DNA from 2 places in the Parasediminibacterium paludis genome. Region 2 is predicted to be linked to the other one. Evidence: riboswitches for the same ligand, from Rfam matches in the RefSeq annotation. Region 2 holds a riboswitch; the other holds the start of a gene.
What was found. Region 2 has a riboswitch for cobalamin ahead of ACFOW1_RS16865 (TonB-dependent receptor plug domain-containing protein). Riboswitches for the same ligand answer to the same signal wherever they lie in the genome.
Positions count from the first base shown of each region.

Region 1 (16,884 bases), on a different contig from region 2:
TTGCAAAACCGATTGCTGCAGCAAAAGCATGGTTTACCGTAAGCCCATCGTTAATATGTTTGATGGGTTCAAGAAAATTGCCATGCAATAGGCCGCCACCTATAATCCAAGCCATGGTAACCAAAACACCCACCCAAAGTAGGACACTTATTTTGCCAATCGCTTCTATTTTGCGGTACAATAATGTAACAATTAATATGACCACCGAACCACTTAATAGCTTGCTTTCGTACTTAGATAATGGGGTGATATAATTAAAATATTGCGAAAAACCAATGGCTGCAGATGCAATCACTAACGGTGCTTGAATCATGGTTTGCCACACAAATAAAAAGCTCATGAGTTTGCCCCATTTACCGCCGTAGCCATCTTTTAAAAAATTATAACTGCCACCAGCTAAAGGATAAGTAGCCCCTAATTGGCTCCATACCATACCATCCACCATCGAGAGTAAAGCACCAGCCACCCACGCATACAAAAACCACGGGCCGTTCATAATTTCTGCAACCACACTAAGTACCACAAATGGGCCAATACCAACCATATCGGTCATGTTGATAGCGGTGGCTTGCAATAAACTTATTTTGCGCTCTAACTTAATCTCACTCATAGTTGCAATTGCTTTGGGAATAAAGAAAGTAAATTACGAGGAAATACAGATAGATTGCTTGTTATTTGCGAAAGATTGTTTTAAACTCTACCACATAGGCACAATAGGCACATAGAACTTAAAACGTCTTTTTCTCTATGTGACTATGCTTCTATGTGGTGAAAATAGAAATTACTCATGGCATCAACATTCACTACCGTCGCTTGGGCACAAGGCAGCAATATTTACGAGGTCAATATTCGTCAGTATACCCCAGAAGGTACATTTGCGGCTTTTGCGAAGCATTTACCACGCCTAAAAGATATGGGGGTAGAAATTTTATGGTTAATGCCAATTACACCGATTAGTGTTAAAGAACGCTTAGGTACTTTGGGTAGCTATTATGCTTGTAGCAGTTATGTACAAATAAACCCTGAATTTGGTACTTTGGCAGATTTTAAACAACTGGTTAATCAAGTACACAGTTTAGGTATGAAAATTATGATCGATTGGGTGGCCAATCATACTGGTTGGGATCATGAATGGACAGTTGCTAATCGTGATTTTTATAAAAAAGATGCGGCGGGTAATTTTACTGAGCGTAATGGCTGGCAGGATGTGATTGACTTAGATTATGACAATTACAACATGCGCCAAACCATGATTAAAGCCATGCAGTTTTGGGTAACCGACTGCGATATTGACGGTTTTAGATGCGATATGGCGCATTTAGTTCCACTTGATTTTTGGATGCAAGCACGTACAGCTTGTGATGCTTTAAAGCAGTTGTTTTGGCTAGCTGAATGTGAAGAAGTGGCCTATCATAATGCTTTTGATGTGAGCTATGCTTGGGCTTTTATGCATGCTTCAGAAAAATTGGCCAAAAGCGAAGCGGATATTAATGCTATTTACAACGTGTTGCATAGTTATTCTCAATATCCTCAAGGTGCCCAAAAGTTATTTTTTACAAGTAACCATGATGAAAATAGCTGGAATGGCACAGAATATGAAAAATATGGCAATGCGGCCAAGACCTTTGCGGTATTTACCGCTACATGGAGCAATGGCGTGCCATTGATATACAGCGGACAAGAAAATCCGAATTTAAAACGCTTGGCGTTTTTTAATAAAGATCAGATAGATTGGCAAGCGCAACCACTGTTACATGCGTTTTATAAAACCTTATTAGCATTACATAAAACCAATGCCATTGCTCAGGGTGAAACCTTCAACTTACCTACCAATCATGATAAAGTGATGGCTTTTTTGAGACACTATGAAGGAGAAGTAGTGTTGATATTGCTCAATTTTTCTGGCGAGGACAGAATTAAATTATCAGTAGAACACAAATGGCTATATGGCAGATTTGTAAACGTATTCTCTGAAATGGAATTTAACTTTAATGTGCAAGAAAGCTTTGAATTAATGGGCTACAATTACCTTGTTTATAAGAAGATATAAAAATGTAATTTAAATGGGCTTAAGTGAAGGATTTTCAGATGGGGATATGATTGTTTTATTTAACAACCTGAAATTTGCCACTCTCTACAATATTACCTGATTTGTCACGAACTTGAAAAATATACAAACCACGGTAATAATTATCTAGGTTATAACTTAATTTATTGGCGCCAATAGGTTCTTCAGCCATTTTTTTTCCTAAAAAACTATAAATCTGAAACGTGTAAGATCTGTCTAGGCCTTCAAATTCGAAGTTGATAACTGAAGTCGCTGGATTAGGATAAAATTTTGTAATTTTTACGGTTACTTCTATATTGTTATTATTGTCTGTTATACAATCAGACGACTGGGCAAAACTACCAGTAGCTATTGTAAAAAAAATAATAAGAAGTAAGTAAAATTTCTTCATTTATAAACATGTGTTGTCACAAAAGTAGGCAAACGTTTTTTATAAACAAATTATTGCTGCGCTGTTGTTCTCAATTTTATGATAAACGCTTGAGCACAGCAATAATTTGATTAATAAATTACTAATTAAGGCTAGCTAAAGTAGCTTGAATACCTTCAAAACTTGGTAAGTCGCCTGGTGTAGGGCAAATCTCAGCGTATTTTACCACACCTTCAGTATCAATTACAAAAGCAGCACGCTTGCTGACACCTAGCATTCCAAATGCAGGAAAAGTTTCATATAAAACATCATAAGCTGTAGAGGCTGCTTTGTTAAAGTCACTTAACAATTGAAAATTTAAATTTTGCTCTTTTTTAAATTTATCAAGTGTAAATAGACTATCAACTGAAATACCCAAAACAACAGCGTTTGTGTTATTATAAGCTGCAATATTGTCTCTTACATTGCAAAGTTCTGCTGTACAAACGCCAGTAAAAGCCAATGGAAAAAATAACAACACCACATTTTTACCTTTCAGTTCAGATAAAGTTACTGGGTTTTTGTCGCTATCAAATAGTGTAAAATCTGGGGCTAAAGCGCCAATTGCAATACTCATGGTTGTTTATATTTTAAAATGATGTTTGCAATGTATAACACAAGTCTTTGTGCTTTGTTATTAAATCAGAAAGTTTTTTGGCTATTCGCTACAATCTTTTATTACCTCAAAAACGAATTACGACAGCGTGCTGCATCTTTTAACAATAAGATATTTATTATATAATTATCTTCACTATTCACCACTTATCCCCCTTAAACTAGGGGTTAGCCTACACTTTGGGCTATTTTTCATTGAGTGTATTTACCTTTATCCGTAAAATAGGTAGTATTTGAAGCAATTTCTTGCGTATTTGTATCATATTTTAGTACAAATACCTCAATGCATACAAGATACGGCGTAAAAAAGCGTTCTGAATGTATTGACAAAATGCTACTTAGTGAATGCAATTAACCTAGTATGAAAAAAATTATCCCCTTTCTTTTAATCATATGCTTATCGTGTATAGCCAAGGGGCAAGATATTGCAGCAATATCAGACAATCATCTGCCAACTGTAGCTAGCGCTACCGCAAGTGAAGCAAATTGGGCAGACCCTACCATTTTTGCTTTTTCAAACACCAATATTTGTGTTGATGATAGCGTATTGATTGGTGTCAATAATTTACCGTCAGATGCATTGGGCTACAATTGGCAAAAAGATGGTGTAGCTATTACTGGTGCAAATAAAGTACCCTTTCCTGCTAAGCAAGCAGGTGTATATACGCTTTCTGTAACATTGGCAAACGGTACTGTATTTATTACCAATACTGTTACAGTAACTTTTGCAGCAGCTAGTGTAGCACCTGTTATTACTGCAAAAGGTAGTACTAGCTTTTGTAATGGACAAAGCGTGGTATTGTCATCTTCTGACCCAGGTAATATTCAATGGCAAAAAGATGGCATTAATATTTTAAACGCACAAGCTCAAACTTATACGGCAACCGTAGGTGGCAATTACCGTATCAAGTTCACGCCACTTATTGGTTGCCCTGGCTACTCTAATGAAATTACTGTTTCGGTTACCAATATTGTTGGTCCCACTATCACAGAAAGTGTGCATGCTGTACCAGTGTGTATTGGCAGTACTATTAGGCTTACTTCGTCAGTAAGCGTTGTGCAATGGCAAAAAGACGGGGTTGATATTGTAGGTGCTACTGGTCAGTTTGTAGATATTACTGCCAATGGAACTTATCGAGCCATTCAGCCTGCTGTTGGTGGTGGGTGTAGTGCAATTTCTAACCAGATTATTATTAGCTCTTTTTTACCTGTACAACCCACACCAGCTATTACTGCTAACGGAAGTACTTCTATCTGTAGTGGTAGTAATGTAGTGCTTACTTCATCTATAAGTTCTAGTAGTAGCTCAGTAGTGCAATGGCGTTTGAATGGTGTAGATATTTCTGGTGCAACCAGCAGCACATATTTAGCCACACAGTCTGGTGATTATACGGCTTATGTTACGGGCAGTAATTTCTATTGCAATAATATAGGGACGCCATCTAATACCATTACCGTAACTGTTAATCCTGCTCCAACAGCTGCTGTAGTAACCGCTAGCGGTAATTTAACGTTCTGTTCGGGTAATAGCGTTACATTTAATTCAAATATTGCCAACGTGCAGTGGCAAAAAGACAGTATAGACATTTCTGGTGCCTTTGGTAGTAGTTATGCAGCAACACAAAGTGGTATTTACAGAGCTGTAGTAAAAGGTGTTAATGGTTGCAATGCATATTCGAATGCATATACAGTAGTCGTTATTGCTGCCAATGCAACACCAGTGGTTACAGCTGCTAGCGCAACCAATATTTGTACAGGTAGTTCTGTAATACTTGCTTCAAATGTGGCAGGTGTTCAATGGCAGTTAAACGGTGTAGATATTAGTGGTGCGGTATTACAAACATACACTGCTACGCAAGCTGGTACATATAGAGCCTATGTGAGCACAGCATCTAGTTGTGGACTTAGTTATTCAAATACCATTACTGTAACCGTTTCGGGGAGTGTAGCTATCCCAGTCATTACGGCTACTGGGCCTACCACTTTCTGCGATGGTAATAATGTGATACTACAATCTAGTGTACCTAATGTACAATGGCGTTTAAATAGTACTAACGTGGGCTCTTTAGGTACAGCCTATTCGGCTACAGTGGGCGGTAGTTATACGGCAATAGCCTCGAATGGTAGTTGCAGCTCAGTATCAAATGCAATTATAGTTACAGTGGTAACGCCAAGTGTAGCACCAGTAATTACAGCAAGTGGAGCCACCACCTTTTGCAATGGCGGCTCGGTATCTTTCTTATCAAATGTGGCAGGTGTACAATGGCAATTAAACGGTGTAGACATCAGTGGGGCAACATCGCAGGCTTATACAGCCGCATTAGCGGGTGTATACAGGGCTTATATCCCTTCTGCTGCTTGTAGTAATGCATACTCAAATACCCTAGTAGCTACTGTAAGTACGCCACCAACTGCTGCTGTCATTACTGCAAGTGGCGCAGTTAATTTTTGTTCTGGTGGTAGCGTTACCCTAAGTTCAAATGCTTATCCTGTTCAGTGGCAAATGAATGGCACTAATATTGGTACGCTTACATCATCTGCTTTGGTAGTAACAACAGCGGGCTCGTACACAGCTCTAAGAACAAGTGGTGCTTGTTCTGTAACTTCGAATGCTATAAATGTTGTAGTTAGTTCACCAAGTACAGCGCCAGTTATTACAGCTGCAACAACAACAAGTATTTGTACTGGTAGTACTGTTACTTTGTCCTCTAATATTGGTGGTGTACAATGGCAATTAAACGGTGTAGATATTAATGGTGCTGTTTTTCAAGCATACAATGCTTCATCAGCAGGTGTTTATAGAGCTTACATTCCTGGTAGTGCAGCGTGCGGTACTGCTTATTCAAATACGATTACTGTTACCGTTTCTACCTTACCTACTGCGCCAACGATTACCGCAGCAGGCAGTTTAAATATTTGTTCTGGTGGTAGTGTGGTTTTGTCATCGGCTAGTGGTGCTGTATTATGGCAAAAAGATGGGGTGAATATAAGCGCTAATCCTACATCAACTATTACAGCAACAACCGCTGGATCTTATACAGCATATACTACCAATGGTAATTGTATTAGTTATTCTACTCCTTTAGTAGTTACAGTAAGTGCTACTACTATTCCTGCTATTTCAGCTATCAATGGTAGTAATGTTATTTGTGGTACTAATGGTGTTACACTCACGTCAACTGTTGCAGATGTGCAATGGCAATTGAATGGGGTAAGTATTCCTGCAGCAGTAGGGGCAACTTATACAACTGCTGTGGCAGGTACTTATACAGCCGTAACCACAGCTAGTTGTAGTATTGTTTCAAATAGTGTTATCTTAACCTCAGCCGCAGCGCCTATTGTACCTGTTATTTCTGCTAATGGCAGTGTAAATTTATGTAGCGGCGGTACGGTTACCTTAACATCGTCTACTCCATCTATCCAATGGCAAAAAGATGGTGTAGATATCTCGGGTTCTGTAGCACAAACATTAATTGTTACAAGTTCTGGAACCTATAAAGCTTACAGTACAAACGGCACTTGTAAATCTTTTTCAAATGCTATTACGGTTACGATAAGTAATAGTGTGGCACCAGTAATTTCAGCTGCAAGTGGTGCATCGTTGGCTATTTGTCCAGGCTCATCTGGTGTGGTGTTATCTTCTTCGGTTATTGGTGTTCAATGGCAGCTAAATGGTGTAAATATTACGGGCGCCGCTGCGCAAACTTATACCGCTACCGTTGCTGGTATTTACACAGCAGTTGTAGCAGGTAATACTTGTAGTTCTAATAGTTTAGTGGTGACGGTAGCTGCTAAACCTGTAACGCCAATAATTTCAGCCACAGGCTCAACCACATTTTGTAGCGGAGATAGTGTTACACTAGCATCTAATGTTGCAGGGGTACAATGGTTAAAAGATAGTGCAACAATTGTAGGGGCTACTAGACAAACTTTAGTGGTAAAACAAAGTGGTAGATATATTGCTTCAATTAGTAATAGTGCTGGTTGTACAGCCTACTCAAGTGAAGTATTAGTTACTGTCAATACACCTGCTATCATTCCTATTATTAGTACGAATAATAATTTGAATGTTTGCGCAGGCACGAATGTTACATTGACATCTTCAGTGGCTGGCGTAACTTGGCAAAAAGATGGAATTGTGGTTGCCGCAAACACACAGTCTTATATAGCTACAAGTTCTGGTAATTATAGAGCATTCATTCCTACAGGATCTTGTACTGCTTATTCAAATATTTTAACACTTACAGTGGTAGCTGCACCTGTAACGCCAACTATAGTGCCATCTGGGCCAACTACTTTCTGCGATAGCGGTAGTGTAACGCTGGTAAGTAATTATGCCAATATACAATGGTATAAAGATGGTGTGGCTATTAATGGTGCTACCAATAGTACTTATACTGCTACTAAAGCAGGGGTGTATAAAGTAGCATCTAGCAACTCATTATGTATTACTTATTCTAATGAAATTACCGTTGTTGTTAATTCGCCTACAGTAGTACCTGTAGTAATAGCAAGTGGTAACTTGAATATTTGTAGTGGTACTCCTTTAACACTATCAACCAATACTGCTGGTGTGGTTTGGCAAAAAGATGGGGTGACTATTGCAAGTGGAGTACAATCGTTGCCTGTTACACAATCTGGAATTTATCAAGCTATTTTGTTTGGTACAGGTTGTCCTGGTTACTCTAATAGTTTAGCTGTGACGGTATCTCCTTCGCCTGGTACACCTTTTATTACTGCTACGGGCGCTACTACATTCTGTGATAGTAGTAATGTTATCTTGGTATCTACTTTGCCTAATGTACAATGGCAAAAAGATGGGGTTAATATTTCTGGCGCTACTACTCAAACACTCACAGCAACAGCATCTGGCACCTATAGAGCTTATGTGGCTAATAGTACTTGTATTAATTATTCAAATGAGATTCCTGTAACGGTAAATAAGCCGCCAATTATACCTATTATCTCAGCAAGTGGTAGTTTAAATACTTGTAGTGGTTCGCCAGTAACACTTACTTCAAGCGTGGCTAATGTTGCATGGCAGAAAGATTTTGTAACCATTGCTACCAATACACAAAGTATTACTGCTTCTGTGGCTGGCAGCTATCGTGCAGTTATCTTATCTAGTACTTGCCCTGCTTATTCTACCCCAGTACAAGTCAGTGTTACACCATCGCCCGCTGCGCCTACCATTACTGCATTAGGTAGCACTACTTTCTGCGATAGTGGTTTTGTTACATTGTCGTCTAATATTGCTGGTGTACAATGGTTAGTAGGTGGTAATATTATTCAAAATGCATTTGGACAAACCTATACAGCTACCAAAGCAGGTGTGTATACAGCGGTTCAATACGGTAACAATGGTTGTAATGGTATTTCAAATGCTATTACTACCACTACTACACCAGCAGCATTTACACCTATAATTGTTAATTTGGCTAGTTCTAATAGTTTCTGTGCAGGCTCATCTGTTACTTTAGTATCCAGTGTTATTGATGTTAGTTGGCAAAAAGATGGTGTAACTATTGCAAACCCTGGCAATAACTCCCAATTGTTGCCAGTTACACAAGCGGGTACTTACCGAGCGGTATATACCAAAAGTGCTTGCCCAGGTTATTCCAATGCCATCACATTAACTACCATACCGCAGCCATTAACACCAATTGCTTATCGCGTTACACAGAACCTTTGCGATACTGGTTTTGTAACCATTGCCTCTACTTTAAATACTGGTACAATGCAGTGGCAAAAGGATAGTGTGGATATTCTAGGTGCAACATCATCCACTTATTTGGCTAAAGAATCTGGTGTGTATCGTATTGTAATATCTATACCTGGTGCTTGTCCTAGCTATTCGCAAAATTTACCAATTACCATAAATACTGCTTTAATACCAGTAATTGTGTGGGACGGTAATCAGTTTAAAACATTTACGCTATACAGCAATTACCAATGGTATTTGAACAATGTAGCTATTGCTGGTGCTACTACCAATACTTACAAACCCACTACGCCGGGCAACTATAAAGTAATAGTTACGGCAGGACCTAATTGTATTTTTACAAGCGATGTGTATCAATTATTAGTAACTGCTGTAACCACACCTACCGTTATCAATGGTGCTACGGTGAAGCAATATCCTAACCCAGCTACCAATGAAGCTTGGGTTGAGTTTTCGCAAATACCTACCAAACCAGTAATGGTACGATTGCTTAGTGCAACTGGTGCGGTGCTACAAACGCAACAAACAAGACAAAAGAAAATCAGTTTACCAATTGCTAACTATACCAATGGTCTTTATTTCATAGAGGTAATTGGAGTCGATGAGAGAATTGTTTATAAACTAGTAGTTAATAAATAAACACCTAATGACAAGATTATTTTTTATATTATCGATAATTTGTATGACAATGTTGACTGGTTGTATTAAAACGGCCGTTAACGGTTCAGACCCAATCGTTTTTACCACAGATGCATCTGCAAGCAATATTAGCGTGGCTTCAAGCTTTCAATTTAAAGTAACGATTACTAGCCGCATTGGATATAGTGGTTTAAGTGTAGCTGTAACGGCTGTAGAAGAAGTCAGCGGCTTATCTGTATTACCGCAACCACCGTCTTTTAAAACCAATATTACAGATAATAGTACCAGTGTTATTAACTTACCACGACAAAAATGGGTTGTTACTACTATTAAAGTAACCGACTTGTATAACGCTAACAATACAGCTTCTAAGACTTTTCGGGTAATTTATAAATAAGGATGGTTATTAAAAAATAATCATAATAAGGCGCCTCAATCTCGGCGCCTTATTATGATTGCATCATCTCTTGTATAATATGCAAGTGATGTTGTGTATGAATAATTAAAAATTTAATAGTTTGTCGTTTATTTAATTGTCCAAAATATGGATGAGGGAAAAAATTATTTGCTGAGAGGGTAGGCAATACATCTAGCAGTTGATAAGTTTTTTCTAATGCTGCTTTAATAGTTGCTTCAGTAACATGGTCTTTAGGTTGCACAACTTTCGGTGCTTTTGCCTTGCCACGTGGTATCTGTTGTCTAAAAAATACCAACGTTCTAAAGAAGTTGAACGACCATGTATAGTCTTTAGGGTTAGATGCTGCAACCGCCCTAATAATTTGGTTAATACTTAATAGCGCATGTTCTATATGCCAGCCTACTGTAGAAGCTGTTACTGCTGTATTTATTACCTGAGCATTTGGTATTTGTGCTTCAAGCTGTTGTACAAGGGTTTTTAGTGCAATCATAACACCAAGATATAGGTATTGCGTGGGTTGGTAAAATGAAAATGATTGATGATGTTGGCCTTGAGCGTTTATTGCTTGTTTCAAGTACACTCACAAAAAATCCCAGCTACCGTAGCAACTGGGATATATTAAAATCTATCAACCTGTTTGAGGGCGTAGCATAAAAAAGTATAAAAAGACCATTTATTAAAAGCCCTACTATGAACCGCAACTAATACAGCCATCTTGCATGGTGCAACTTGGTCCGTCTACTTGTGTTGGTTCGATATCGGTTATTGCTGCTGCATTCGCGTTTGTTGCTTGCAGGTTTGGTATTACAGGTGATACTTCTTCGCTGCCTTGTTTTTCTACGGTAAATTGTACAGCTTGTGTTGCCGCTTGGCTACGTAGGTAGTACATACCTGTTTTTAACCCTTTTTTCCAGCCATAGAAATGCATAGACGTTAACTTAGAAGTTGTAGGACTATCTACAAATAAATTCAACGATTGCGACTGACAAATATATGCACCTCTATCAGCTGCCATATCTATCAAATTACGTTGTTTTATTTCCCATACCGTTTTATATAGTTCTTTAATTTCTGCTGGTATTTCTTCAATGTTTTGAATAGAACCGTTAGCCGCGATAATCTTGTTTTTCATGCTATTGGTCCATAAACCAAGGCTTACTAAGTCTTTCAATAAGTGTTTGTTTACAATAATAAACTCACCACTTAATACACGACGTGTGTAGATATTACTTGTATATGGTTCAAAACATTCGTTGTTGCCAAATATTTGCGAGGTAGAAGCAGTAGGCATTGGCGCTACTAATAGTGAGTTGCGTACACCATATTTTTTCACTTCTTCTTTTAAGGCAGCCCAATCCCAACGGTTGGTTGGGGTAACACCCCACATATCATATTGAAAAATACCTTTAGATACAGGTGAACCTTGGTAAGTTTCATAAGCCCCATGCTCCTTAGCGAGGTCTTTACTAGCCGTCATTGCAGCGAAATAGATGGTTTCAAAAATGTTTTTGTTCAACATTTTCGCTAGCTCACTTTCAAATGGTAAGCGCAACATAATAAACGCATCTGCCAAGCCTTGCACACCTAAACCTACAGGGCGGTGTCTTGTGTTTGAAGTTCTCGCTTCTTCTACAGGGTAGTAGTTATTATCAATAACTGCATTTAAGTTTTTAGTTACTTGGTAAGTAACATCGTATAATTTTTGGTGGTCAAATTTGCCATCAATTACAAAACGTGGTAGCGCAAGCGACGCTAGGTTACACACAGCCACTTCTTCAGGGCTAGTGTATTCCATTATTTCAGTACATAAGTTACTGCTTTTAATAGTACCTAAGTTTTGCTGATTACTTTTACCGTTTGCAGCATCTTTATATAATAAATAAGGCGTACCTGTTTCTATTTGTGATTCTAATATTTTAAACCATAGCTCTTGGGCTTTGATGGTTTTTCTTGCTTTGCCCGCAGCTTCGTAGCTGGTGTATAATTTCTCAAATTCCGCACCCCAACATTCGCTTAATCCGGGTGCTTCATTTGGGCAAAACAAACTCCATTCGCCATTCTCTTCTACTCGTTTCATAAACAAATCGCAAATCCATAAAGCATAGAATAAATCTCTGGCACGCATTTCTTCCTTACCATGGTTTTTGCGCAAGTCTAAAAATTCAAACACATCTGCATGCCATGGCTCTAGGTAAATAGCAAATGCTCCTTTACGTTTGCCACCACCTTGATCTACATAACGAGCCGTATCGTTAAATACACGCAACATTGGTATAATACCATTGCTAGTACCATTAGTACCACCAATATAACTACCAGTAGCTCTAATATTATGAACAGCTAAGCCAATGCCGCCGGCACTCTGGGAAATTTTTGCTGTTTGCTTTAATGTATCATAAATGCCATCAATGCTGTCTTCTTTCATAGTAAGCAAGAAGCAAGAACTCATCTGAGGTTTTGGTGTTCCAGCATTAAATAGAGTAGGTGTAGCATGTGTAAACCAACGCTCGCTCATTAAGTGATAGGTTTTAATCACACTATCAATATCTTTTTTGTGAATACCTACAGCCACACGCATGTACATGTGTTGCGGACGTTCTACTATCTTGCCATTTATTTTAAGCAAGTACGATTTTTCTAGGGTTTTAAAACCAAAGTAATCAAACGCAAAGTCGCGGTCATATATAACGGTACTATCTAATAAATCAGCATTGTCTTCAATTATTTGCATGACATCGTCAGCAATCAACGGGAGATGCTTACCAGTTGCTGTGTCAATATAGTTATATAGCTTTCTCATCGTATCAGAAAAGCTTTTTACGGTATTTTTATGTAGGTTACTCACCGCAACTCTCGATGCAAGAATGGCATAATCAGGGTGTGTAATAGTTAGCGATGCTGCTGTTTCAGCCGCTAGATTATCTAACTCGGTGGTCGCTACACCTTCATAAATACCTTCAATGGTTTTTTTTGCCACGTCTATAACGTTCACCATTGGGCTTAGGCCATATGATAATTTTTCAAGTCTAGCTGTAACCTTATCAAACTTTACAGACTCTTTTTTGCCGTTTCTTTTTATTACAAACATGATGCGCTATATATTTATGATGTACTTGTTTTCTTCTTTTGTTTGCCAGAAGTAATACTACTATTGGGCTTTTGTTGTGTCACTCTATCGATAGCTATCGGTATCTACGTTCTGTTCGCTTTGCAACTGTTAACTTAAAAATCCTCGTCAAGCGAAAAAGCTTGTGTATCTTTTGTTCCCATTACGCCAGCTTTTTGATAATCACCCACACGCTTTTCAAAAAAATTAGTTTTGCCTTGTAGTGAAATCATTTCCATAAAGTCGAATGGATTAGTGGTATTATACACTGTTGGATAACCTAACTCACTTAACCACCTGTCTGCGACAAACTCAATGTATTGTTGCATTAGAGCAGCATTCATGCCTATTAAGCCCACAGGTAATGCTTCGGTAATAAATTCTTTTTCTATAGCAACGGCGTCAGTGATAATTTTTGTTACCTGCGCAGCAGATAATTTGTTTTGTAACATTTTGTACAGTAAGCAAGCAAATTCGCAATGTAAACCTTCATCGCGGCTAATCAGTTCGTTGCTAAACGTTAAACCAGGCATTAAGCCCCTTTTCTTCAACCAAAATATTGAGCAAAAGCTACCGCTAAAGAAAATACCTTCTACCGCCGCAAAAGCTACTAGTCTTTCAGCAAATGTGCCATTGTCTATCCAGCGTAACGCCCATTCTGCTTTCTTTTTCACAGCAGCAATAGTGTCTATTGCGTGGAATAGCTTATATTTTTCCTCTGCGTTTTTAATGTATGTATCTATCAATAAAGCATAAGTTTCGCTGTGAATATTTTCCATCATTATTTGAAAACCGTAAAAACATCTTGCTTCTGGCAACTGCACTTCACTCATAAAGTTTACAGCCAGGTTCTCATTTACAATACCATCACTTGCAGCAAAAAAAGCCAACACATGACTAATAAAATGGCGTTCACCATCATTCAAATTGTCCCAATCTTTTAGATCGCTACCAAGATCTATTTCCTCTGCTGTCCAAAAACTAGCTTCATGGCGCTTATAATGTTCCCAAATGGTAGGGTAGTTGATTGGTAAAATAACAAAACGGTCTTTGTTCTCTTTTAATAATACTTCCTCTGTTACTTGCATGGTCATGGTACATTCAGCTATTTGATTTTTTAAATATTTTAATGTAATGTGCTGACTTTGCCTTGCAGATATTGCTAGTCTGCGAAAGATTATCAGAACACCACTCTTCACCCGAAAGTGTTGATTCGTTGTTGGTTATGAATTTGGCAGGTCTTCTGACTTCATCCGTTGTTTATGCCTTCCCATTCTATTGCTAAAACAGTGGCGTAAGAAGTAAACAATTTTTATTGGATTTTTACAGCTACGGGGATAGTTTAAGATTTTCACTCAATTCCCTTTTAATTCACGTACGAGGGTAGTCATGCGTGCAACCAAATTCTACTGCAATCTAGCAGCAATTTTTTTGAAGATTGCAGTTTCTTATTAACCTGCTGTTGAAAACAATTTGTGAACAAAAATGAAATTTTAAATATGGCAGATTGAGATTGAATTTGCAGAAAATAGCTAAAATAAAAAGGGTCCTTCCGTGGAAACGGAACGACCTCTAACGATTGCTTGCCATATGAAAAAGAGATAGATTTAATTTCTTGATGAATGCTACTGGTTTAACTTTCACAATGTGAAGTTATGCTTATTGAGGTTTTGATGGTAACCCATTTTCTTTTGTTTTATGATTTCCAAAAACGTTTCAATCGCTACAATACCTATCAATAAAGGGTTTTAATATTAATATTTGATGATGGCCAGCTAAAAAAGTGACTGATATTTTTCGATGCGATAACAGTTATTTGGCAAAAATTGAGTTTGATGTATCAAAAAAAGCATCCAAAGTATAAAAACCTTGAATGCTTAAGTATTCAAGGTTTTTAGCTATTCTCTTGTATCAATTAGTGGATTTTGTAGACCTTATTTTTTTTTAAACCTGCAAAACTTACTTAAATACGATTACCCTTCCTTTTTTACAAAAACAATTTTAGCTCTATCAGCTTTGTACATGGTTTCATAAAACTTAGCTAATTCTTCGTAATCGCTAGCAGGAAAACGACTGTTAATCCTTTCTTTTAAGCGAATAAGTTGTATGGTATTGGCATTAACGGTATAACTTACTTTATAGTTTCCAAATTTATTGGTCAGATTCATATTTTGCGGTAAAGCTTCTACGGTATAGCCATCAGGTATGGTAATATTTACTGAATCAATATCTCTAAACGGATAGCTAAGCTCTAGATCGTATTTGCGCGGTTTATCGGTAGGTAGGCGTGCAGTACTTTTATTAAACATATTAGGTGTAACAAATAAGCGCTTGCTAGAGGTTGATGCATAATTTGGCGAATTGATAATAAGAATTTCATCCATTGCTGGTATGTAGCCCTTGGTTTCTTTGTAATCGTTTTTTTCTATTTTATAAGTTGGTAAACTTATTACTTCATTAAGATATTTCGTCCGTTCTTCTGGCGTGGCTTCATGTAGTAAACCATGCTGTAATTCTTGCGCTAAACCTGTAAAATGAGTTTTTACCTCAGCTTGTAAATTACCCTCTTTATCGATAGTGGCGGTAACAGTGCGTAGTTGTAAATTATCGGTATACTTGTAGGTAGGTGTTTTGGTAATATAGCCACCGCCGCTTTTTTCATCCACCACATATACTTTTCTGTTGCCAGTAAATTCGCCCATATAACCCGCACTTACATCTTGGTTGGTGCATTCAAGCCAAATGGTGTCTTTACCATTAGGTACACAAGCTATGACATGGTTAAAGTATTCAGCGGGAAAACTTGCGTCTACTCTATCACTGCCTTTACCACTGCCTCCGTAGGCAATCACATAATTAGCACTCACACCAGCTTCTTTTAACAAGGCAACCATGTAGTTGGACAATGCTTTACAATCACCATATTTTTTTTCTGCTACATACTTGGCTTCAAACGGCTGAAAGCCCCCAATACCAAGTTGAATACTGATATAGCGCGTATTTTTTTGTAAGAAATCGTACAGTACTTTTGTTTTTTCTTCAATAGTAGTTAGTTTATCTGTAAGACTATGTACTTGTTGTTTGATATTGTCTGGCAATACATCTCTATCCTTATTGAGCATTAACTGAAATTTGCCATAGTCTTGCCAAGTTGCAAAGCTCCCTTTAACGCCTTGGTACACAAAATCTGTAGGTGCAATACGCACTTGCGGTAGTATTTCACGTAAAGATGGTTGTGCAAACTCAGTAATCAAAGGCTTGTAATTATTAAGCTCCCAAGTAATCGTAATATCTTTATCGGTTGTAATAGTTGGCTTGCCATTGTAGTTGTATTCTTTGTAACGTAGGTGATAATCTGCTGGGTAAATAACTTTGTATTTACTTTGCAGTACACCATATTTTTCGCCATTTACAGGATACCAAGATGGTAAAGTATAAGTGCCTTTTATGTCTTGTTCATCTTCATATTCAATGGTGTATGGGTATATATTATAATAAAAATTATGTGCTTTAATTCTATCATCCAGCATTAAGCTCATACCGTCTTGAAGCGACACATCTACAATGTCTTTTCGTTTGACTGTTTTTAGTTTTTTGCCTGCAGCATCGTAAAGCGTGCCTGAAATATCATAAAGTGGCGATTTTGTATCATACGATTTTTGATACTTTGCATACTCAGCACCATTTTCGTTAAATATGGTGATAGCATATTTATGCTTTACAATGGTTTTTTCAAGCGATTTAATATAAACTTCTAGGTATTCATTTCTTAGTACAGCATCGGCATCGGTTTTAATTGAATCTGGTATTAATGCTACATTATATTCTTGCGCCCTAGTAGTAATACCCGCTACTAATAAGCTTATCAACAACAAATATTTCATGCCTAATTATGGTTATTTTATTT
Region 1 covers NZ_JBHSDC010000022.1:176,279-193,162, forward strand. The annotation lists gene ACFOW1_RS11130 (APC family permease) at 1-610, opposite strand, end outside; gene ACFOW1_RS11135 (alpha-amylase family glycosyl hydrolase) at 788-2,050, shown strand; gene ACFOW1_RS11140 (T9SS type A sorting domain-containing protein) at 2,106-2,459, opposite strand; gene ACFOW1_RS11145 (redoxin domain-containing protein) at 2,581-3,054, opposite strand; gene ACFOW1_RS11150 (T9SS type A sorting domain-containing protein) at 3,454-9,453, shown strand; gene ACFOW1_RS11155 (hypothetical protein) at 9,461-9,850, shown strand; gene ACFOW1_RS11160 (DinB family protein) at 9,903-10,361, opposite strand; gene ACFOW1_RS11165 (ribonucleoside-diphosphate reductase subunit alpha) at 10,560-12,959, opposite strand; gene ACFOW1_RS11170 (ribonucleoside-diphosphate reductase small subunit) at 13,094-14,071, opposite strand; cobalamin riboswitch at 14,194-14,396, opposite strand; gene ACFOW1_RS11175 (DUF3857 domain-containing protein) at 14,951-16,861, opposite strand; gene ACFOW1_RS11180 (DUF3857 domain-containing protein) at 16,874-16,884, opposite strand, start outside.
Region 1: linked by a shared signal. The riboswitch ahead of ACFOW1_RS11170 (ribonucleoside-diphosphate reductase small subunit) and the one ahead of ACFOW1_RS16865 (TonB-dependent receptor plug domain-containing protein) in region 2 are both predicted to bind cobalamin.

Region 2 (16,884 bases):
GCCGATACTATCTTGCGAAAATGCCGAGGCACAGCTAAATAGTATCCAAATGAATAAACCACTTTTGTAAAGCATTGATTTAAATGTTTAAAATAAATAATATTTTAGCCAATATACCATTACAACACTACACCCTTTTTCTTAATTAACCTTTATGTTTTTACATTGTAAAACATAATTTAATGCATTCAGTTACGCCATTTTAAGGTTAATATAAATGATATCTTTATTTTGAGTATTAGTTGAAATTAATTAATAAACAAAAAAGCGATACATAGCTAATAAATAATACATTTCTTGCGTATTGTCGACATGTGATGTTTTTAATTATTTAACGAAAACTTTAGTACAAAAGTTTGCTAAAACATCGCAATACTGTGCCAAATATTTGATAAAAACCAAATTCAATTTTTGTTGTAACAAAACATTTATGATATTTCGATAAAGGCGTATGCGTTTTGAAACGCATACGCCTTTATCGAAATGTAAAGTAATTTACCAGTTTACACTAACTCCCACGTTAAACAATGCAGGCAATGTATTATAGCCACGTACATCAAAAAACTGCTTATTGGTAATATTCTGTGCATCAGCAAATAGCTTTACTAGCTTGTTTACTTCATAAGAAGCTGTAGCAGCCATGATAAAATACGCATCTAAGCCTACATCAGCTTTTGCGTAGCCACCTACATCTTTACGATTGCTGACATATTTTCCTGTAACGCTCACATACAACTTGGATAAGGGTTGTACACCAAAAGTTAAGTTAGCAACATGTTTTGGGCGGCGTAATAAATAATCATATGTGACTGTGTCTTGGTTAGTTACACGGTTTTGTGAAGTTTCTTGCCCTATTAGTAATGTGTAATTGGCAGTAACGGTAAGCTTTTCAACTGGTTTTACGGTAAGTTCGTACTCTATGCCATTTACTTGTTGTTTGATATAATTGAAGTATTTAAACGTAATATAGTTATAGTCTATGCCATTATCTATCTTACGATTAAAGTAAACTATACGTGTATTTATATGCTTATTTTGATATTGAACACCTGCTTCATAATTAATAGATTCTTCAGGTAATAATTTCGAATTAATACTTAATTGATACAAACCTGGCGCTTTAAAACCAGTAGCAATGCTGCCGAAAGCTCGCCAATTATCGTTGAAATTATACGCTGGATTAAACGTGTAAGTGTAATTGAAATTATAGCGACTATGCGTATTTAATCTACCACCAAGTTCTACCGATAAATGTTTTTTCGCATCGATAAAACTCAACGATGCATACATACTTGTTTGGCTTACAGATGTATCTCTAAAAGTGCTGTTATAGGGGCCAAAAGATGAGACACTTTTATAATCATTATTGTAACTTCCATATCTATAATCAGCACCACTTAATAAAGTAAAACCTGCACCCAACTTGACATTAGAGTATAGCTCAGCAAACTGACTTATTGCATTGTAAGCATTTAAAGAAAAATATGGCGCACCAGCGGTATAATTGTCGTCGTAAACGCGCTTTAATTTTGTATATTGGTAATTACCTACAAGCGTTACAATATCATTTTTAAAGTTAAAGCCTGCACCACTGATAGCACTTTTGTTATTAATAAAATAAGCTGTTTTATCTACAAAAGGACCAGCATCAATATCCGACCTGTATTGGCTAAACATAGTAAATGCTTTAACGCTCAATTGCTTACTAGCTTGAAATTGCATCGTTGCATTGGCCACATTACCATCATAACCGTCTTTGTCAAAGTTCTTTGTACCAGTACTATCATAAGCACTACTTACACCACTTGTAGTTAATTTAGCATAGCGAGCTGTATAGGTAAATTTATCAAGCTTACCATATAATTGTATGTTAGCTTTATAAGTGTTTAAGCCACCAGCACTAAGGGTTGCTTTTCCTTCAAAAGGCTTGGTAACATTACTTTTCACTGTGATAATATTAATAACACCTGCCACCGCATCGCTACCATATAAAGTGCTTTGTGCACCTTTACAAATTTCTATGCGCTCTACATCGTTAATAGAAAATAAGTTAAGGTCATAATCGTTGGTAATGGTGCTTGGTTCATTTAAAGGAATGCCATCCATCAATATTAAAGTTCTACCAGCACTCGCACCCCGCATGTACACGGTTTGTACACTACCGGTATTATTTAGTGCACCATTCACCACAAGACCAGCTTGTTCGTTGAGCACTTGCGCTACAGATTTGCCAGCGCTTTTTTCAATCTGCTCTTTTGTAATTACGCTTACTACTTTGCCCGTAGTATTTTGTTTTTGCGCCACTTTATTGGCGGTTACAATGACATCGTCTAGCTGTTTGGTAGCCAGCGTGTCTTGCTGTGCAAGCAATCCTGTTGCACATAGCAGTGTTGTTGAAAGGAGCGTTAATTTTCTGCTCATTGTCTTTTAATTTTTTAAAAGTGTAACAATGAGCTTTCAGGACAATAAAAAAACGGAGAAACATAAACGGCTGTCTGCAGCTAGCCCTTTACATTCCATGCTTTTCACCCGAAAGCCGTGAATGATGTTGTAAAAGGCAGGTCTTCTGACTCAGCGTTTATAACTTCACCTTCCCGCTATTAACAGTGGTTTTATTGAAGTCACCTCTTTTCAAGCCCGCCTTTGGAGGGGTTTGGGGGAGGCCGCTTTACAGCTACGGGGATAGTTTTGGGTTTTCACCAAATTCCCTTTTAATCTTTGGGTAATTATTTTATAACCAGCAGTAGTAATACAATGTAGCTTCGTTGCGTCGCACACTTGTAGGCTAAGTACTGTGTTCAGCTATTATCAAAGCGTAGTAATATTTACAATGCCTAAGGCTATAAAATCATTCCTTTAGAACCAAATACAATACAAATGTGATAGTAAGTTACTTAATATACAAATAAGGTTTTCAACAGAGCACATTACTTTTATAAAAACTCAATTTTAAATAGTTCAAAAAGTTTTTAGAAAATAGGATAGTCTATTTACATTAAAAAAGCCCCAAATTGAGGCTTTCCATCTTCGTTCATATTTATTTTTACCAATTATTCATGTGTTCTTTTACCACACGCTCTGCGTCTTTTGGTTTAGAGTGTTGCCAGTTAGCATCGTATTTTACAAACCAACTTAGCCACATACTTCTAGATAAGCGCATGAGTAATGGCTGCATGGCAAGCATTAAAAACGAATTAATACCTAACCACCAAAACAGTCTATTATCATCGATAGAGACACCGATAAGCACCCACCAAGCTACAAATGTAGCTACTGAGAAGGCCACTGTTAACCCATAACTTACATAAGCCGTACCATAGTAAAAGCCTACTTCTATCTCAGTTAATTGCCCACAAGTAGGGCAATGTTCATTCATTTTGGTATTATTCTTAAAATCGTAGGCATTTTTTGTGGTAAACAAATAGCCTTCTCTGCAACGTGGACATTTGTTTTGCAAAACGCTTAGAATGTAATTTGGAGTATTTATTCGTTGATCTGCCATGTGTTATAAGTTGGATGCAAGGTAGCTACATTTGAACATTGCATTTGTAACAATAGTTACTTACTGATTAGCTTATTGTAAAATTTTTTCCATGGCCATGCTTCTAGAGCCTTTGATTAATAAATAAGCATTATTAAAGCCTTGTTCGGCAAACCACCCTTTAGCGTCGGTAGCATTATTAAAGTAAACAAAAGGATGCTCAATGTTACCAAAATCGCCACCTACCAATACCACATTACTCCATTGGTGCTGCTTAATAAGCGAAATAATAGCGGCATGTTCTGCAATACTCTCTTCACCGAGCTCCATCATACCTCCAAGCATTAATACTTTATTAGTTGATGGAAATTTTGCGAAGTTCTCTATAGCTGCTTTCATGCTTGTAGGATTAGCGTTATAAGCATCTAGTATGATGTGGTTGCCATTTTGTTCGATCATTTGCGAGCGACTATTGCTAGGCACATAGTTTTCTATAGCAGCAATAATTTTTTCGTCTGGTACTTTAAAATATTTACCAATAGCTACTGCACAGAGTACATTAGGTAAGTTATAATCGCCAACAAGCTGTGTAACAATGCTAGCCTGCAAGCCTTTGGTCATTAGAACTTTTAAGTAAGGCTCACTTTGCAACGCAATACCTATGATATCACCATTATTGGTGCTGTATGTGTAGCGTTTAGCAATGCCTTTACTCATATCAAGTAAGTAGTCGTAATCGTTACATATAAACGCAAGACCATTATTGTGGCGAATAAAATCATATAACTCACCTTTACCTTTTCTCACGCCCTCTATACCACCAAAGCCCTCTAAATGTGCTTTACCACAATTGGTAATAAGCCCATAATTTGGCAAGGTATAAGTGCAATAACTAGCTATTTCTTTTTGGTGATTGGCACCCATCTCAATAACTGCCATTTCCGCATCTTTACCAACACTTAAAATGGTTAATGGTACACCAATGTGGTTATTTAAATTGCCTTGCGTAGTATAAGTTCTATAGTGCGAAGCCAAGACTGAACTCACCAATTCTTTTGTGGTAGTTTTTCCGTTGCTACCAGTAATAGCTATATATGGTATTGTAAATTGTTGTCTATGGTATTTTGCCAAAGCTTGTAAGGTTTTCAATGCATCTTCTACCAATATTAATTTATCGTTACTATCGCCTACCTGTTCATCAATTACTGCATAAGCGGCACCAAGTTCAAGTGCCTTTTTTGCAAATAGGTTACCATTGAAATTAGGTCCTTTTAATGCAAAAAAAATATCCCCAACTTTTAGCTTTCTAGTATCTGTTTGTATAGATGGATGTAGAAGATATAGTTGATATAATTGTTCTATTGTCATACTTAAAAATTAATTGTACAAAGTAAAGAATTGCAGCAATTACATGCATATAAAAAAACCACCCAAACTAAATTGAGTGGCTTTCATTTTTCCCAATACATTGGGATTACGCTCTATATATCTAAACCTTATCTTCTCGGTTTTCTTTCTGGAAAGCTATTACCAGTTTTTATTTTAGCTTTTGTACCTTCTGGTGCACCTGCATGGCTCATAGCGCAGCGGAAGCCGATTGTGCTACTGCTTTGATCCTCTTCTAAAAAGCGTCTTGTACCTGGGCTTAACCAATATGGTCTATCATTCCAGCTACCACCTTTAACTACTCTTGATTTATCAGAGATTAAAGTCGTTACACCGTAGCCATAAGTTACACCACTTAAGCTATCACCATCTAGATAGTTTAGCGCATAAGCTTTCTGGTAGTTTCTACGATTTTGCAAAATTGAATCGTTTTCCAATTTCATTTTAATTCTACCAAGGCTATCTCTCAAATTACCTTCGCCACCGCTTTTATCTACTGTTTTAAACACGTTACCACGAAATGGATTGAAGTCATCGCCTTCTAAACTTGTTAATGGTCGGTATACATCGGCAACCCACTCACTTACGTTACCGCTCATATTATAGATACCAAATGCATTTGGTAAAAAGGTAGTCACTTCACCTGGTATAGCAGCATTGTCATTTAAACCACCTGCAACACCCATATTATCACCACTACCGCGCTTAAAGTTAGCTAAGAATGCACCTTGATAGCTACCTGGTTTTGTAGAACGCAAATTATCGAAGCCATCGTTTTTCCAAGCATAAATTTGCTTATTTGCTACCACTTCTTCTCCTCTAGTTTTTGCGCTAGCTTTCCTCTGAGGATTTTCCATCACATAGCCATATGCTGCGTATTCCCATTCTGCTTCAGTTGGTAAGCGATAATCACCAAATAAAATACCATCTTCAAAGCGTACAGTTGTTCTTGGTCTACCTTGTGCATCTTTCAATGGATTGCTTTTAGAAGTTGCAAGTTTACCAGGTTGTGCCTGATACTCACCCATCAAATAAGCTTTTGTATTAAAATTTTCTTGACCACCGCCGTTCTCCTCTGTTTTGATGGCATTTGCGTTTAAGTAACCCTTGTTAATTAATTCTAATTGGTTTACACGGTCAGTTCTCCAAATACAATAATCAGTAGCTTGTTTCCAATTAACGCCTACCACTGGATAATAATTATAAGAAGGATGACGGAAATAATATTCTACATAAGGTTCGTTATAAGCCAGTTCGCTTCTCCAAACTAGTGTGTCAGGCAAAGCGCCTTCCAATACTTTTTTATATTGCTCGTCGCTAAATGTATTTTCTAGCCAGTATAAATATTCTCGATAGTGCACATTTGCCACTTCAGTTCTATCAATAAAAAATGAGTTGACTGTCACTCGTTTAGGCGTATTATTAAATTCAGCCATAACATCTTCTTGCGTAGCACCCATTGTAAACGTACCGCCCTGCACAAAAACAAGACCTGGGGCAGTTTTTACGTCCTTAGGTTTCGGCACCGAAAAGCTACCTTGTTTTTTGTCATTATAATTCCAACCAGTAGCAGTAGATTTTTCTTGCTTTGGTTTGCAAGATGCAAAAGCACCTATGGTTGCTGCCAATAAAACACAACTTCTTACTCCTGTTAGCATGTTCATGAGTGATAATTTAGATTCTGTCAATAAAAAATTTGGGGTAGAATTATATGTTCTATGCGAATATAGGAGATTTTAGATAAAATGTAAATTTACAGTTTTCATATAATTGTTATCAAATCCCTAATTTTAGGGTTGTTAGCTTCTTTCGATGATAAAAGAACATCATTTTTGGCAAAATGCGTACTGTAATTTTATTTTTTTTCGTTTTTAACATTTTGTCTGCTGAAAAAACGGCCGCGCAGCGTATATATTCAACAAATTCTATATTGCAAACTGGTAATTTCTTAAAAATTGGTGTAACCCAAGCGGGGATTTATAAAGTAGACGTTGCGTATTTAAATAATAATGGATTTCCTGGTATAACCATTTCTTCAGCCGCAATTAGATTGTATGGCAATGGTGGGCAAATGTTGAGCGAGAAAAATAATAGCTATTATAACGATGACTTAGTTGAGAACGCCATTGAGGTAGTTGATGGTGGTGATGGCTTATTCAATAACAATGACTATTTTCTATTTTATGCACCCGGACCAAATAGATGGCTAGCTGATAGCACCAATAAATCATTTACCTATCAAAAAAATATCTATAGCGATACGGCCTATTATTTTATTACAATCGGTGGTACTGGTAAACGCATTAATACCAATAGTTTTTCGGGTATAGCTACCCAAACAGTTACCACTTACAACGACCACTACCATTACGAAAACGATTTGGTAAATTTTTTAAACAGTGGTAAAGAATGGTACGGTGAAGAATTTAGTAATATCAACGGTAATAATTTATCTAGAAGCTTTACTATTGATTTAAATGGCTTGCTACAATCAGAACCGATTAATGTAATAACCAGTTTTGCAGGCAGAAGTGTAAATAGTACTAGCACATTAGTTGTAAAAGCTAATGGTAGCAATCTTTCTACCCTAACCATACCAGTAAATTCGGGTAATTTCTTAGATGTTTTTGCGGCCAATGTTACTTCCCAAAATAGTTTTTTATCAACTACACCAAATCTCAATCTGACCATCAATTTTACGCCAGCCAACTCAGCTGCGCAAGCTTGGCTAAATTGGTTTGAGGTATATAGCAGAAGGGGCATCATTATGCCATCAACTGGACAATTGCTTTTTAGAGATTGGCAAAGTGTAGGCGCTAGTAATGTAGCTGCTTTTACCATTAGCAACGCCAATAATGCAACTAGCGTTTGGGATGTATCTAACATTTACCAACCACAAAAAATGACAACGCTTTATGCCAATAATCAACTCACGTTTACCAATACAAGTGCTACTTTAAAAGAGTATATTGCTTTTAACAACACATCTTATTTTACGCCTACAGCTATCGGTAAAATAGATAATCAAAATCTACATAATAGCAGCCCAGTTGATTACTTAATTGTTACACATCCTACACTAATTAGCGAAGCTAAAAGACTAGCGCTTTTTCACACACAACAAGATGGCTACAAAGTAATGGTAGCAAGTACTGCTCAAATTTTTAATGAATTTGCAAGTGGCGCAAGTGACCCCACAGCAATTCGCGATTTTGTAAAAATGTATTACGACAAAGCTGGAAACGATTCTACTAAAAGACCAAAATATTTGCTACTATTTGGTAGTGCTTCTTTTGACTATAAAAATCGATTGGCAAATAATACCAACTTAGTGCCTTGTTACGAAAACAACAATTCTATAGATCCTCTGTCTACGTATACATCCGACGATTTTTTTGGCTTACTTAATGATGCAGATGACATTGCCAATACAAATCCTGTAAGCCTATTAGATATAGGTATTGGTAGAATACCAGCGAGCAATATTAACGATGCCAAAACAATGGTAGATAAAATCATCAATTATAAGAGTAAACAATCGCTTGGCCCTTGGCGCAATATGGCCACATTTGTAGCCGATGATAAAGACAACGACACACACTTAAACGATGCTGAATTTATTTCAGCAAATGCTAGTGCAATTGATGGAAATCTTAATAAAAATAAAATTTATTTAGATGCTTTTAATGTTGTAAGTAGTAGCAGCGGCGCTAGATACCCAGACGTTAATACAGCCATTATTAACCAGCTTTTTAGTGGCACATTATTGTTTAATTATACTGGTCATGGAGGCTACCAGCGATTAGCAGATGAAGCCATTTTTGACCAAGATGTTTTAAACAAAATATCAAACCCCAATAAACTCCCTTTATTCATTACGGCTACTTGCGATTTCGCGCCATACGATGACCCAACAAAAACATCTATTGGTGGTGAATTATTAACCCAAACAAACAATGGTGCTATTGCATTAATGACCACCACACGTATTGTATTTGCATATAGCAATAAAATAATTAATAATAATTACCTAACAATTGCACTACAGCCCGATGCAAGTGGCAAATATTTAACATTAGGCGAAGCCGTAAAACGTGCCAAAAACTATACTTATCAAACTTTTGCCGATATTACAAATAATAGAAAATTCACATTACTTGGCGACCCCGCCTTGCGACTAGCATTTCCAGAAAATAAATTACAAATTACAACTATTAACAACCTACCCACTTCTAACGCTGACACATTAAAAGCACTTGGAAAATATACATTTGGTGGTTTAATTACCGATGCTACCGGCAATGCTTTAAGTAATTTTAACGGAACGGTAAATGCCATTGTTTTTGATAAACCACAAACGATTACTACAAAAGGCAACGACCCCGCTAGTCCAATTACAAGTTTTAGCCAACAAACCAATTTTTTGTACAAGGGCAAGGCAACGGTTACAAACGGTAATTTCAGTTTTTCGTGCATTATACCTAAAGACATTAATTACCAAGTAGGGCAAGGCAAAATAAGCTTGTACGCAGATGATGGCAATGCAAAAGATGCAGCTGGCTACAACACAAATTTTTTTATTGGTGGTAGTAGCAATGGCACATTTAGCGATAAAGAAGGCCCCAACATAAAAGCCTACTTAAACGACGATAAATTTGTAAATGGTGGCTTGACGAATGAAACACCCATTTTGATACTAAAACTCACAGACTCTTCTGGCATTAATACCGTTGGTACGGGTATTGGTCATGATATAACGGCTATTTTAGATGGCGACGAGAAAAATATTATTAAACTAAATGACTATTATGAAGCAGCTTTAAATAGTTTTCAAGAGGGGCAAATTAGATACCAACTTGCTACGCTTAGCGAAGGCTTACATACACTCAAAATCAAAGCTTGGGATGTGTATAACAACTCAAGCGAAATAATTATAGAATTTACTGTTGCTAAAAAACAACAATTACAGATAAGCCACGTTTATAATTATCCAAATCCTTTTACGAGTAAAACAACCTTTTGGTTTGAACACAACCAACCAGGTGAAAATTTAAACGTTCTAATCAATATTTTTAGCGTTACAGGTAAATTGGTACATCAAATAAAACGCACAGTGAATACAGCGGGAAATAGAAGCGCAGAAATAGAATGGGACGGAAAAGATAATTATAGCAGCGAAAAAATTGGTAGAGGTGTCTATATCTATCGTATTATTGTAACTTCAAACAGTGGTAAAGCTGAATCAACCCAAAAATTATATCTACTTTAAATAGCATTAATGGCGTAATTTCTACCTAATTTGATTACATTTTTCGAGTAATATTGATTATATGTAATTGTTTTCTTTCTTTTGTGAATATAAATTTAATCAATTAGATGAAAAATTCATCACTATCAAAAGTGCTATTTACTTTAATAGCATCTAGCGTTGCCATAGTTGCGAAAGCCCAAACTAGCGATTTAAACGTAGTTACATCTGCTGTGCCTTTTTTACGTATCTCGCCAGATGCGAGAGCAGGCGGTATGGGTGATGTAGGTATTGCCACCACGCCAGATGCCAATGCTGGTTATTGGAACTTAGCGAAAACGCCGTTTAATAAAGCCAAATCTGGCGTAAGCTTTACATATACACCTTGGCTGAAAGACCTTGGCCTTAACGATGTATACCTAGCTAGTGGTACAGGCTATTATAAATTAGACGAGGATCAATCATTATCAGCCACATTACGATATTTTAGTCTTGGTAATATAGAATTTACCGATTTTGCTGGTAATACTTTAAACAGTTTTCGCCCAAGAGAACTTGGTTTTGATGTGGGGTATTCTAGAAAATTAAAAGAAAATTTAAGTTTAGGTGTTGCATTGAGGTATATCAGTAGCAGTCTTGCAAATGGCACTTACAGCGGTGTTACTTACAAAACTGGTACTGCTGTTGCAGGCGATATTTCATTATTTCACGATGGCACCAATAAAGAAGGCGCTGGATTTAATTATGGTATCGTATTATCGAACCTTGGTTCCAAAATTGGCTATACCAACGATGCTAACAATAAAGATTATATACCTGCAAATTTAGGCATCGGTATCGCCTACACAACAGTATTTGACGAAACCAATAAACTAAGTTTTGCACTAGATGCAAACAGGCTGCTGGTTCCAACGCCACCATTAGCCACAGGCAACACAAGTACCGATTCTGCATCGCTAGCAGGTTACAGAAACAAGAGTGTTATCAGTAGTTATTTTTCATCGTTTGGTGATGCTGGTGGTTTTGGCAATGAACTAAAAAAGTTTCAAGTATCGCTTGGTGCCGAATACATTTACAGCGATCAATTCGCTGTTCGTGCAGGATATTTTTACGAAGATGTAAGCCAAGGTAATCGAAAATATTTCACATTTGGTGCAGGTTTAAAATACAATGTCATTGGCATTAACTTCTCGTACTTAGTACCTTCTGGCCAAGGTATTACACGTAATCCGTTATCAAATACATTACGTTTTGGCATCACTTTCGATCTTGATGGCAATTCTGAAAAATAAGCGTTTGTAAAAAAATTTTCCTCATTAAACCAATTGGCTGTTTCATGCTCAAAGGCAAGTAACAGCCAATTTTTATTAAAACAATATTATGAGAATAGGTTTTGGTGTAGATTTTCATCAACTAGTAGAGGGCAGAGATTTATGGATTGGCGGCATTAAAATACCGCATACCAAAGGCGCACTTGGTCATAGCGATGCAGATGTATTGCTACATGCTATTTGTGATGCGATGCTTGGTGCAGCCTGCTTAGGAGATATAGGTGTTCATTTTCCAGATACATCCCAAGATTTTAAAAATATTGACAGCAAAATTTTATTGAAGAAAAGTTACGATTTAATAACCGCTGAAGGGTATACCGTTGTAAATATTGATGCGTCTCTTTGCTTAGAAGCACCAAAAATAAAACCATACGTTGCGCAAATGCAGGCAACAATTGCTGGTATTCTGAATCTTACTGTAAAAGATGTATCAATTAAAGCAACAACTACTGAAAAAATGGGATTTGTTGGAAGAGCAGAAGGCTTAGTTGCTTATGCAACTATTTTATTAAAAAATATTTAATTATGTAATACTCCAGAGTGATGTTAACAACTTTGAAATATTTATAATGAACTAGCGGAGATTTGGCACATTATTTTCTTTTTCTATTATTGACTTTCATAGAAAAAAAGAGATTTTCGGTATTATTTTTGAGTAAATTAGTGAAATTAAGACAACTCAATTGAAAAAAAATTCGTACATTTGAATGGATTGATACTATTTCTAGTTATTAATTTAAAAATGCATCCTATATGTTAACAAGAATTTTACCCAGTAAAATAGCTGAAAGACAGATAGTTAGAATCACTGGTTCTACCTTTGAAACACCAATTGATTTTGATTTTCTAGAAAATAGAAGTCAAGCCATCAATTCTAACATTGCAAAGAGAGCCTTCGATTTAGCAATTGCATCGTTTGCCATCTTGTTTATATTTAGTTGGTTGTTTCCTATTATTGCTGCCGTTATCAAATTAACATCTAAAGGACCTGTTTTCTTTTTGCAAGAAAGACATGGTGTAGGTAATAAGGTTTTTAAATGTATCAAGTTTCGTACGATGAAAACTGATAGTGAACATTTGGATGAAAATGGAAAGTTCAAGCAAGCATCTTTAAATGATGAACGTATTACTAAAATTGGTTCTTTTTTAAGAAAAACAAGTTTAGACGAATTACCGCAATTTATCAATGTTTTAAAAGGCGAAATGTCAATTGTTGGGCCGCGACCTCATGCAGTTTTGATGAATGCAGAAGTTGAACAACATATTGAAGAATATAATCTTAGACATCTTGTAAGACCAGGCATAACAGGTTTAGCGCAAGTCAATGGCCATAGAGGTGAAACCAAAGAAATTGAAATGTTACAAACAAGAGTTGATAATGATCTTAGATATATTGAGGTTTGGAATAATGCGCTTGATTTTCACATTGTAGTTAAAACTGCAAAAAATATGATAGTTGGAGAAGAGAATGCTTTTTAAGCGTTCTTTTTTTTAAAATGGTATAAATTATTAGTACCAATACATAAATAGTTGGGCTAAAAAGCACTACTATAATAATAAGACTAGAAATTGTCCCTAATGATACTACATAAGATTTAAAGCTTCCTCAAAGCTGGCGATGACAGAACAAAGCGCAATGCCTATATCGCATAATAAATGTCTTATGGCAATTTCCTCGTAAACCACACAAGCCATATTATTTTAATCTCATCAAAGTAAAGCGTTCAATGGGTTTCGAACTTATTTTTGCCAAATGCAACTTAAAGTTCCTATTATCAATAACTCTAGTAACGCACTACCTACCTATGCTACAAATGGCTCATCTGGCATGGATATCAGGGCATATATTCAAGCGCCAATACAACTTGCACCTCTAGAAAGAACCTTAGTACCTACTGGCTTATTTTTAGAAATTCCCGAAGGCTACGAAGCACAAATAAGACCAAGAAGTGGTCTTGCCATTAAACAAGGTATTACTTGCTTAAATACACCTGGCACAATAGATGCTGACTATCGAGGTGAAATAAAAGTGATTCTTATCAATCTTTCTAATGAAATACAAACCATTACTAATGGCGACAGAGTTGCCCAAATGGTTTTTCAAAAAGTTGAGCAAGTAGAACTTGTTGCAGTTGAAAATATTAACGAAACAGTAAGAGGTGCTGGCGGTTTTGGCAGTACTGGAAAACAATAACTTCGCATGATGAAATATATAATAGCAATAGGCACTATTGCCACCTTTGCGTTTGCATGTAAACCTGTAAAAAAAGTGCAAATAATCAATGCAGCTATCAGCAAAAAAGATACTGTACAAACGATTGTTATAAAAGAAGCTGAAAAAGTAGATTCTTCAGCAATTGTAAGAGACATCATGAGTAAGGTTGTAAAGAAGAAAATAGACTTTACCACGTTTAATGCCAAAATAAAAGTAGACTACGAAGGACAAGAAACTAGCCAACATGCAACTGCATATCTAAGCATGAAAAAGGATAGTATTATACTTATTAAAGTTGTTGGTCCGTTAGGCGTAGTGGCATTACAAGTTCAAATCACGAAAGATAGCGTGGTTGTCATGAACAAGTTAGATAAATCCGTTCGCTTACGTTCTATCAGTTATTTGCAAGAAGCTTCACAAATACCATTTGACTTTTCTACACTTCAGGACGTCATTATTGGTAACCCCGTATTTATTACAAATAATATTCTTTCATACAAATCTTATAATGATCAGTTTTTAGTATTTATGACTGGTAAATTATTCAAACACTTAATTACATTGGATAACACAGACTTCAAACCATTGCATAGCAAGCTAGACGACATCGACCCCTTACAAAATAGAACTTGTGACATTACTTTTAGCAATTATGAAACAAAAGGTAATTTAAATTTTGCTACTTACAGAAGTATTTCTGTTTCCCAAAAATCTAAATTGGATATTTACTTAGATTTTAAAGATTATAAGTTTAACGAACCGTTAAACTATCAGTTTTCAGTACCCAAAAATTACAAGCGTCTATAATTTATTAGCATCTTTATCGTTATATAGTTTGACCCTTGTTTTACGCTTTAAATGTTTAATTGCATGTTACAGAAACTGTTGTTGGCTTTGGGATGTATTGTTTTCGCATTTAGTACACTAAATGCGCAAACGCGTGATGAATTACAAAAGCAACAACAACAGATTCAACGTGAAATTAACGACCTTAACAATGAACTAGCATCTATTAAAGGTAATAAAAAAGCCGCCCTTCGTGCTTATCAAGCGGTACAGAGTAAAATAAGAGCTCGTGAAAACCTTATCAATAATATTAGAAAAGACGTTAAACTACTTGATGAAACAGTCTTTAGAAACGAACGTGAAATTTATAGACTTAACAAAGAGTTAGATACATTAAAAATGAATTATGGCAAAAGCATTGTCTTTGCTTACAAAAACCGCGGCAGTAACGAGTATTTAAACTTCCTCTTCTCAGCCGATAATTTTAATGATGCTATTAAACGTATGGCTTATTTAAAAAGCTATCGTCAAAATAGGGAAACACAAGCGCAAACCATTACCAAAACGCAAGATTTACTAAAACAAACCACAATTACACTTGCAAATAATAGAAAGGAAAAAGCTGGTGCCTTACAAAGTGAAAGCAGCCAATTGCAAGTATTAGAAGCAGATAAAAAAGAAAAAGACCAAGTTGTTACACAACTTAAAGACCAAGAGAAAGATATTACTGCTCAAATTGCCAAACGCCAAAAAGAAAACCAAAAATTAGCTGCAGCAGTAAAAGCCGCAATTAGAAGAGACATTGAGGAAGCACAACGCAAAGAAAAAGAGCGCTTAGCAAAATTAAAAGCTGCAAGCATTGAGGAGCAAAAGCGTGAAAAAGAGCGTCTAGACAAAGAAAGACAAGATGTATTGGCCAAAAACAGTGCTAAAAGTACTGCTAATAAACCAAAACCTACCGATGCTACAACTGGCGTAACAGCGGCAAAACCAATTGAAAGAAGCGAAAGTGTATTTGAGTCTACCAAAGAAGGTTTAACCATGAGTTTAAACTTTGAAAATAACAAAGGCAAACTACCATGGCCAATAGATGGCGGGAAAGTAACAGGTGAATTTGGCATACAAACGATACCCGGTACACTTTTAAAAGCAGATAATCAAGGCATATTTATTGTTTCAAATGTAGGTGCAAATATCAAGTGCGTTGCCGACGGAGAAGTGAGTACTATTTTAGATGTAGACGATTACCAAGCCGTTATTGTAAAACATGGTAAATATTATACGGTTTACAACCGATTATCTTCCGTTAATGTAACGAAAGGGCAGACCGTTAAAGCTGGCACATTAATAGGTAAAGTTGGCGCAAATCTTCAAAATGAAGGCGAGTTCGAGTTTCAAGTAATGAATGAGAAAACACAATACCAAAATCCACGTAACTGGTTAAAAAGATAATGATAGCTATAGCTATCAAGAAAAAGGGTTTCAATAATTGAAACCCTTTTCTGTTTATGATAAGCTTTAAAAACAATTTTAACCCCAAAGGCTTACTGGATATTCGCCAGCATCTACCAAAGCATGTACACTTGCTTTTACACCTTCTGCATCTTCTTTGTAAGTAACGCCAAACCACTTAGCAGCGGTACCAATTACTTCTACTTTACCTCTACCGCTTTTAATAAATTCATCTGCTATTTTAGGTATGTAGAACTCAGATTTTGGCACAGCAATTTGTGTATCAAGAAATACTTCGAACAATTCTTCGGCTAAAGCAATAAAGCTTTTGCCAAAACAGAAAAAATTCATACTTACGTTTGTTTCTGGAGCCAATGTTTTTGTACCACCTTCAATATCGGCCACTATTTCACCGTCTTTTTTATAAATAGCAGTTGTTTCGTCTATGCCAAGTAAGTTGCCGTCAGCATCTATTTCACACACGCCTCTACTTACACTACCATTATCGCTTAATGTATTTACTAAGCTATAACCCATTACTGCATATAAGTCATCTGAACATTTGGTGTTTAAAAAATCGGCCGCCTTTACAAAACCATCTTTGCCATAAAAATCATCTGCATTAATAACTGCGAATGGCCCATCAATCACTTCTTTGCAGCAAAGTAATGCATGACCAGTGCCCCAAGGTTTGGTTCTATCAGCAGGAATGGTTCTGCCGCCAACATAACTCTCTAACTTTTGGTATACATATACTGTTTCTATTTTACCGGCCAATTTTGGCTCAAAAATGGCTTTAAAAGCGTCTGCAAAATCCTCTCTAATAATAAAAATTACCTTACCAAAGCCTGCTGCTATCGCATCGTATATTGAATAATCCATAATGGTTTCGCCACTCGGACCAAAAGCTTCCACTTGTTTCATGCCGCCATATCTACTAGCCATGCCGGCTGCTAAAATTACTAAGGTTGGTTTCATAAAATCA
Region 2 covers NZ_JBHSDC010000031.1:76,183-93,066, reverse strand. The annotation lists gene ACFOW1_RS16870 (hypothetical protein) at 1-75, opposite strand, end outside; gene ACFOW1_RS16865 (TonB-dependent receptor plug domain-containing protein) at 496-2,421, opposite strand; cobalamin riboswitch at 2,540-2,757, opposite strand; gene ACFOW1_RS16860 (DUF983 domain-containing protein) at 3,044-3,502, opposite strand; gene ACFOW1_RS16855 (UDP-N-acetylmuramoyl-tripeptide--D-alanyl-D-alanine ligase) at 3,575-4,849, opposite strand; gene ACFOW1_RS16850 (SUMF1/EgtB/PvdO family nonheme iron enzyme) at 4,978-6,531, opposite strand; gene porU (type IX secretion system sortase PorU) at 6,708-10,136, shown strand; gene porV (type IX secretion system outer membrane channel protein PorV) at 10,244-11,407, shown strand; gene ispF (2-C-methyl-D-erythritol 2,4-cyclodiphosphate synthase) at 11,496-11,969, shown strand; gene ACFOW1_RS16830 (sugar transferase) at 12,200-12,925, shown strand; gene dut (dUTP diphosphatase) at 13,200-13,640, shown strand; gene ACFOW1_RS16820 (DUF4292 domain-containing protein) at 13,647-14,468, shown strand; gene ACFOW1_RS16815 (murein hydrolase activator EnvC family protein) at 14,532-15,899, shown strand; gene ACFOW1_RS16810 (nucleotidyltransferase family protein) at 15,978-16,877, opposite strand.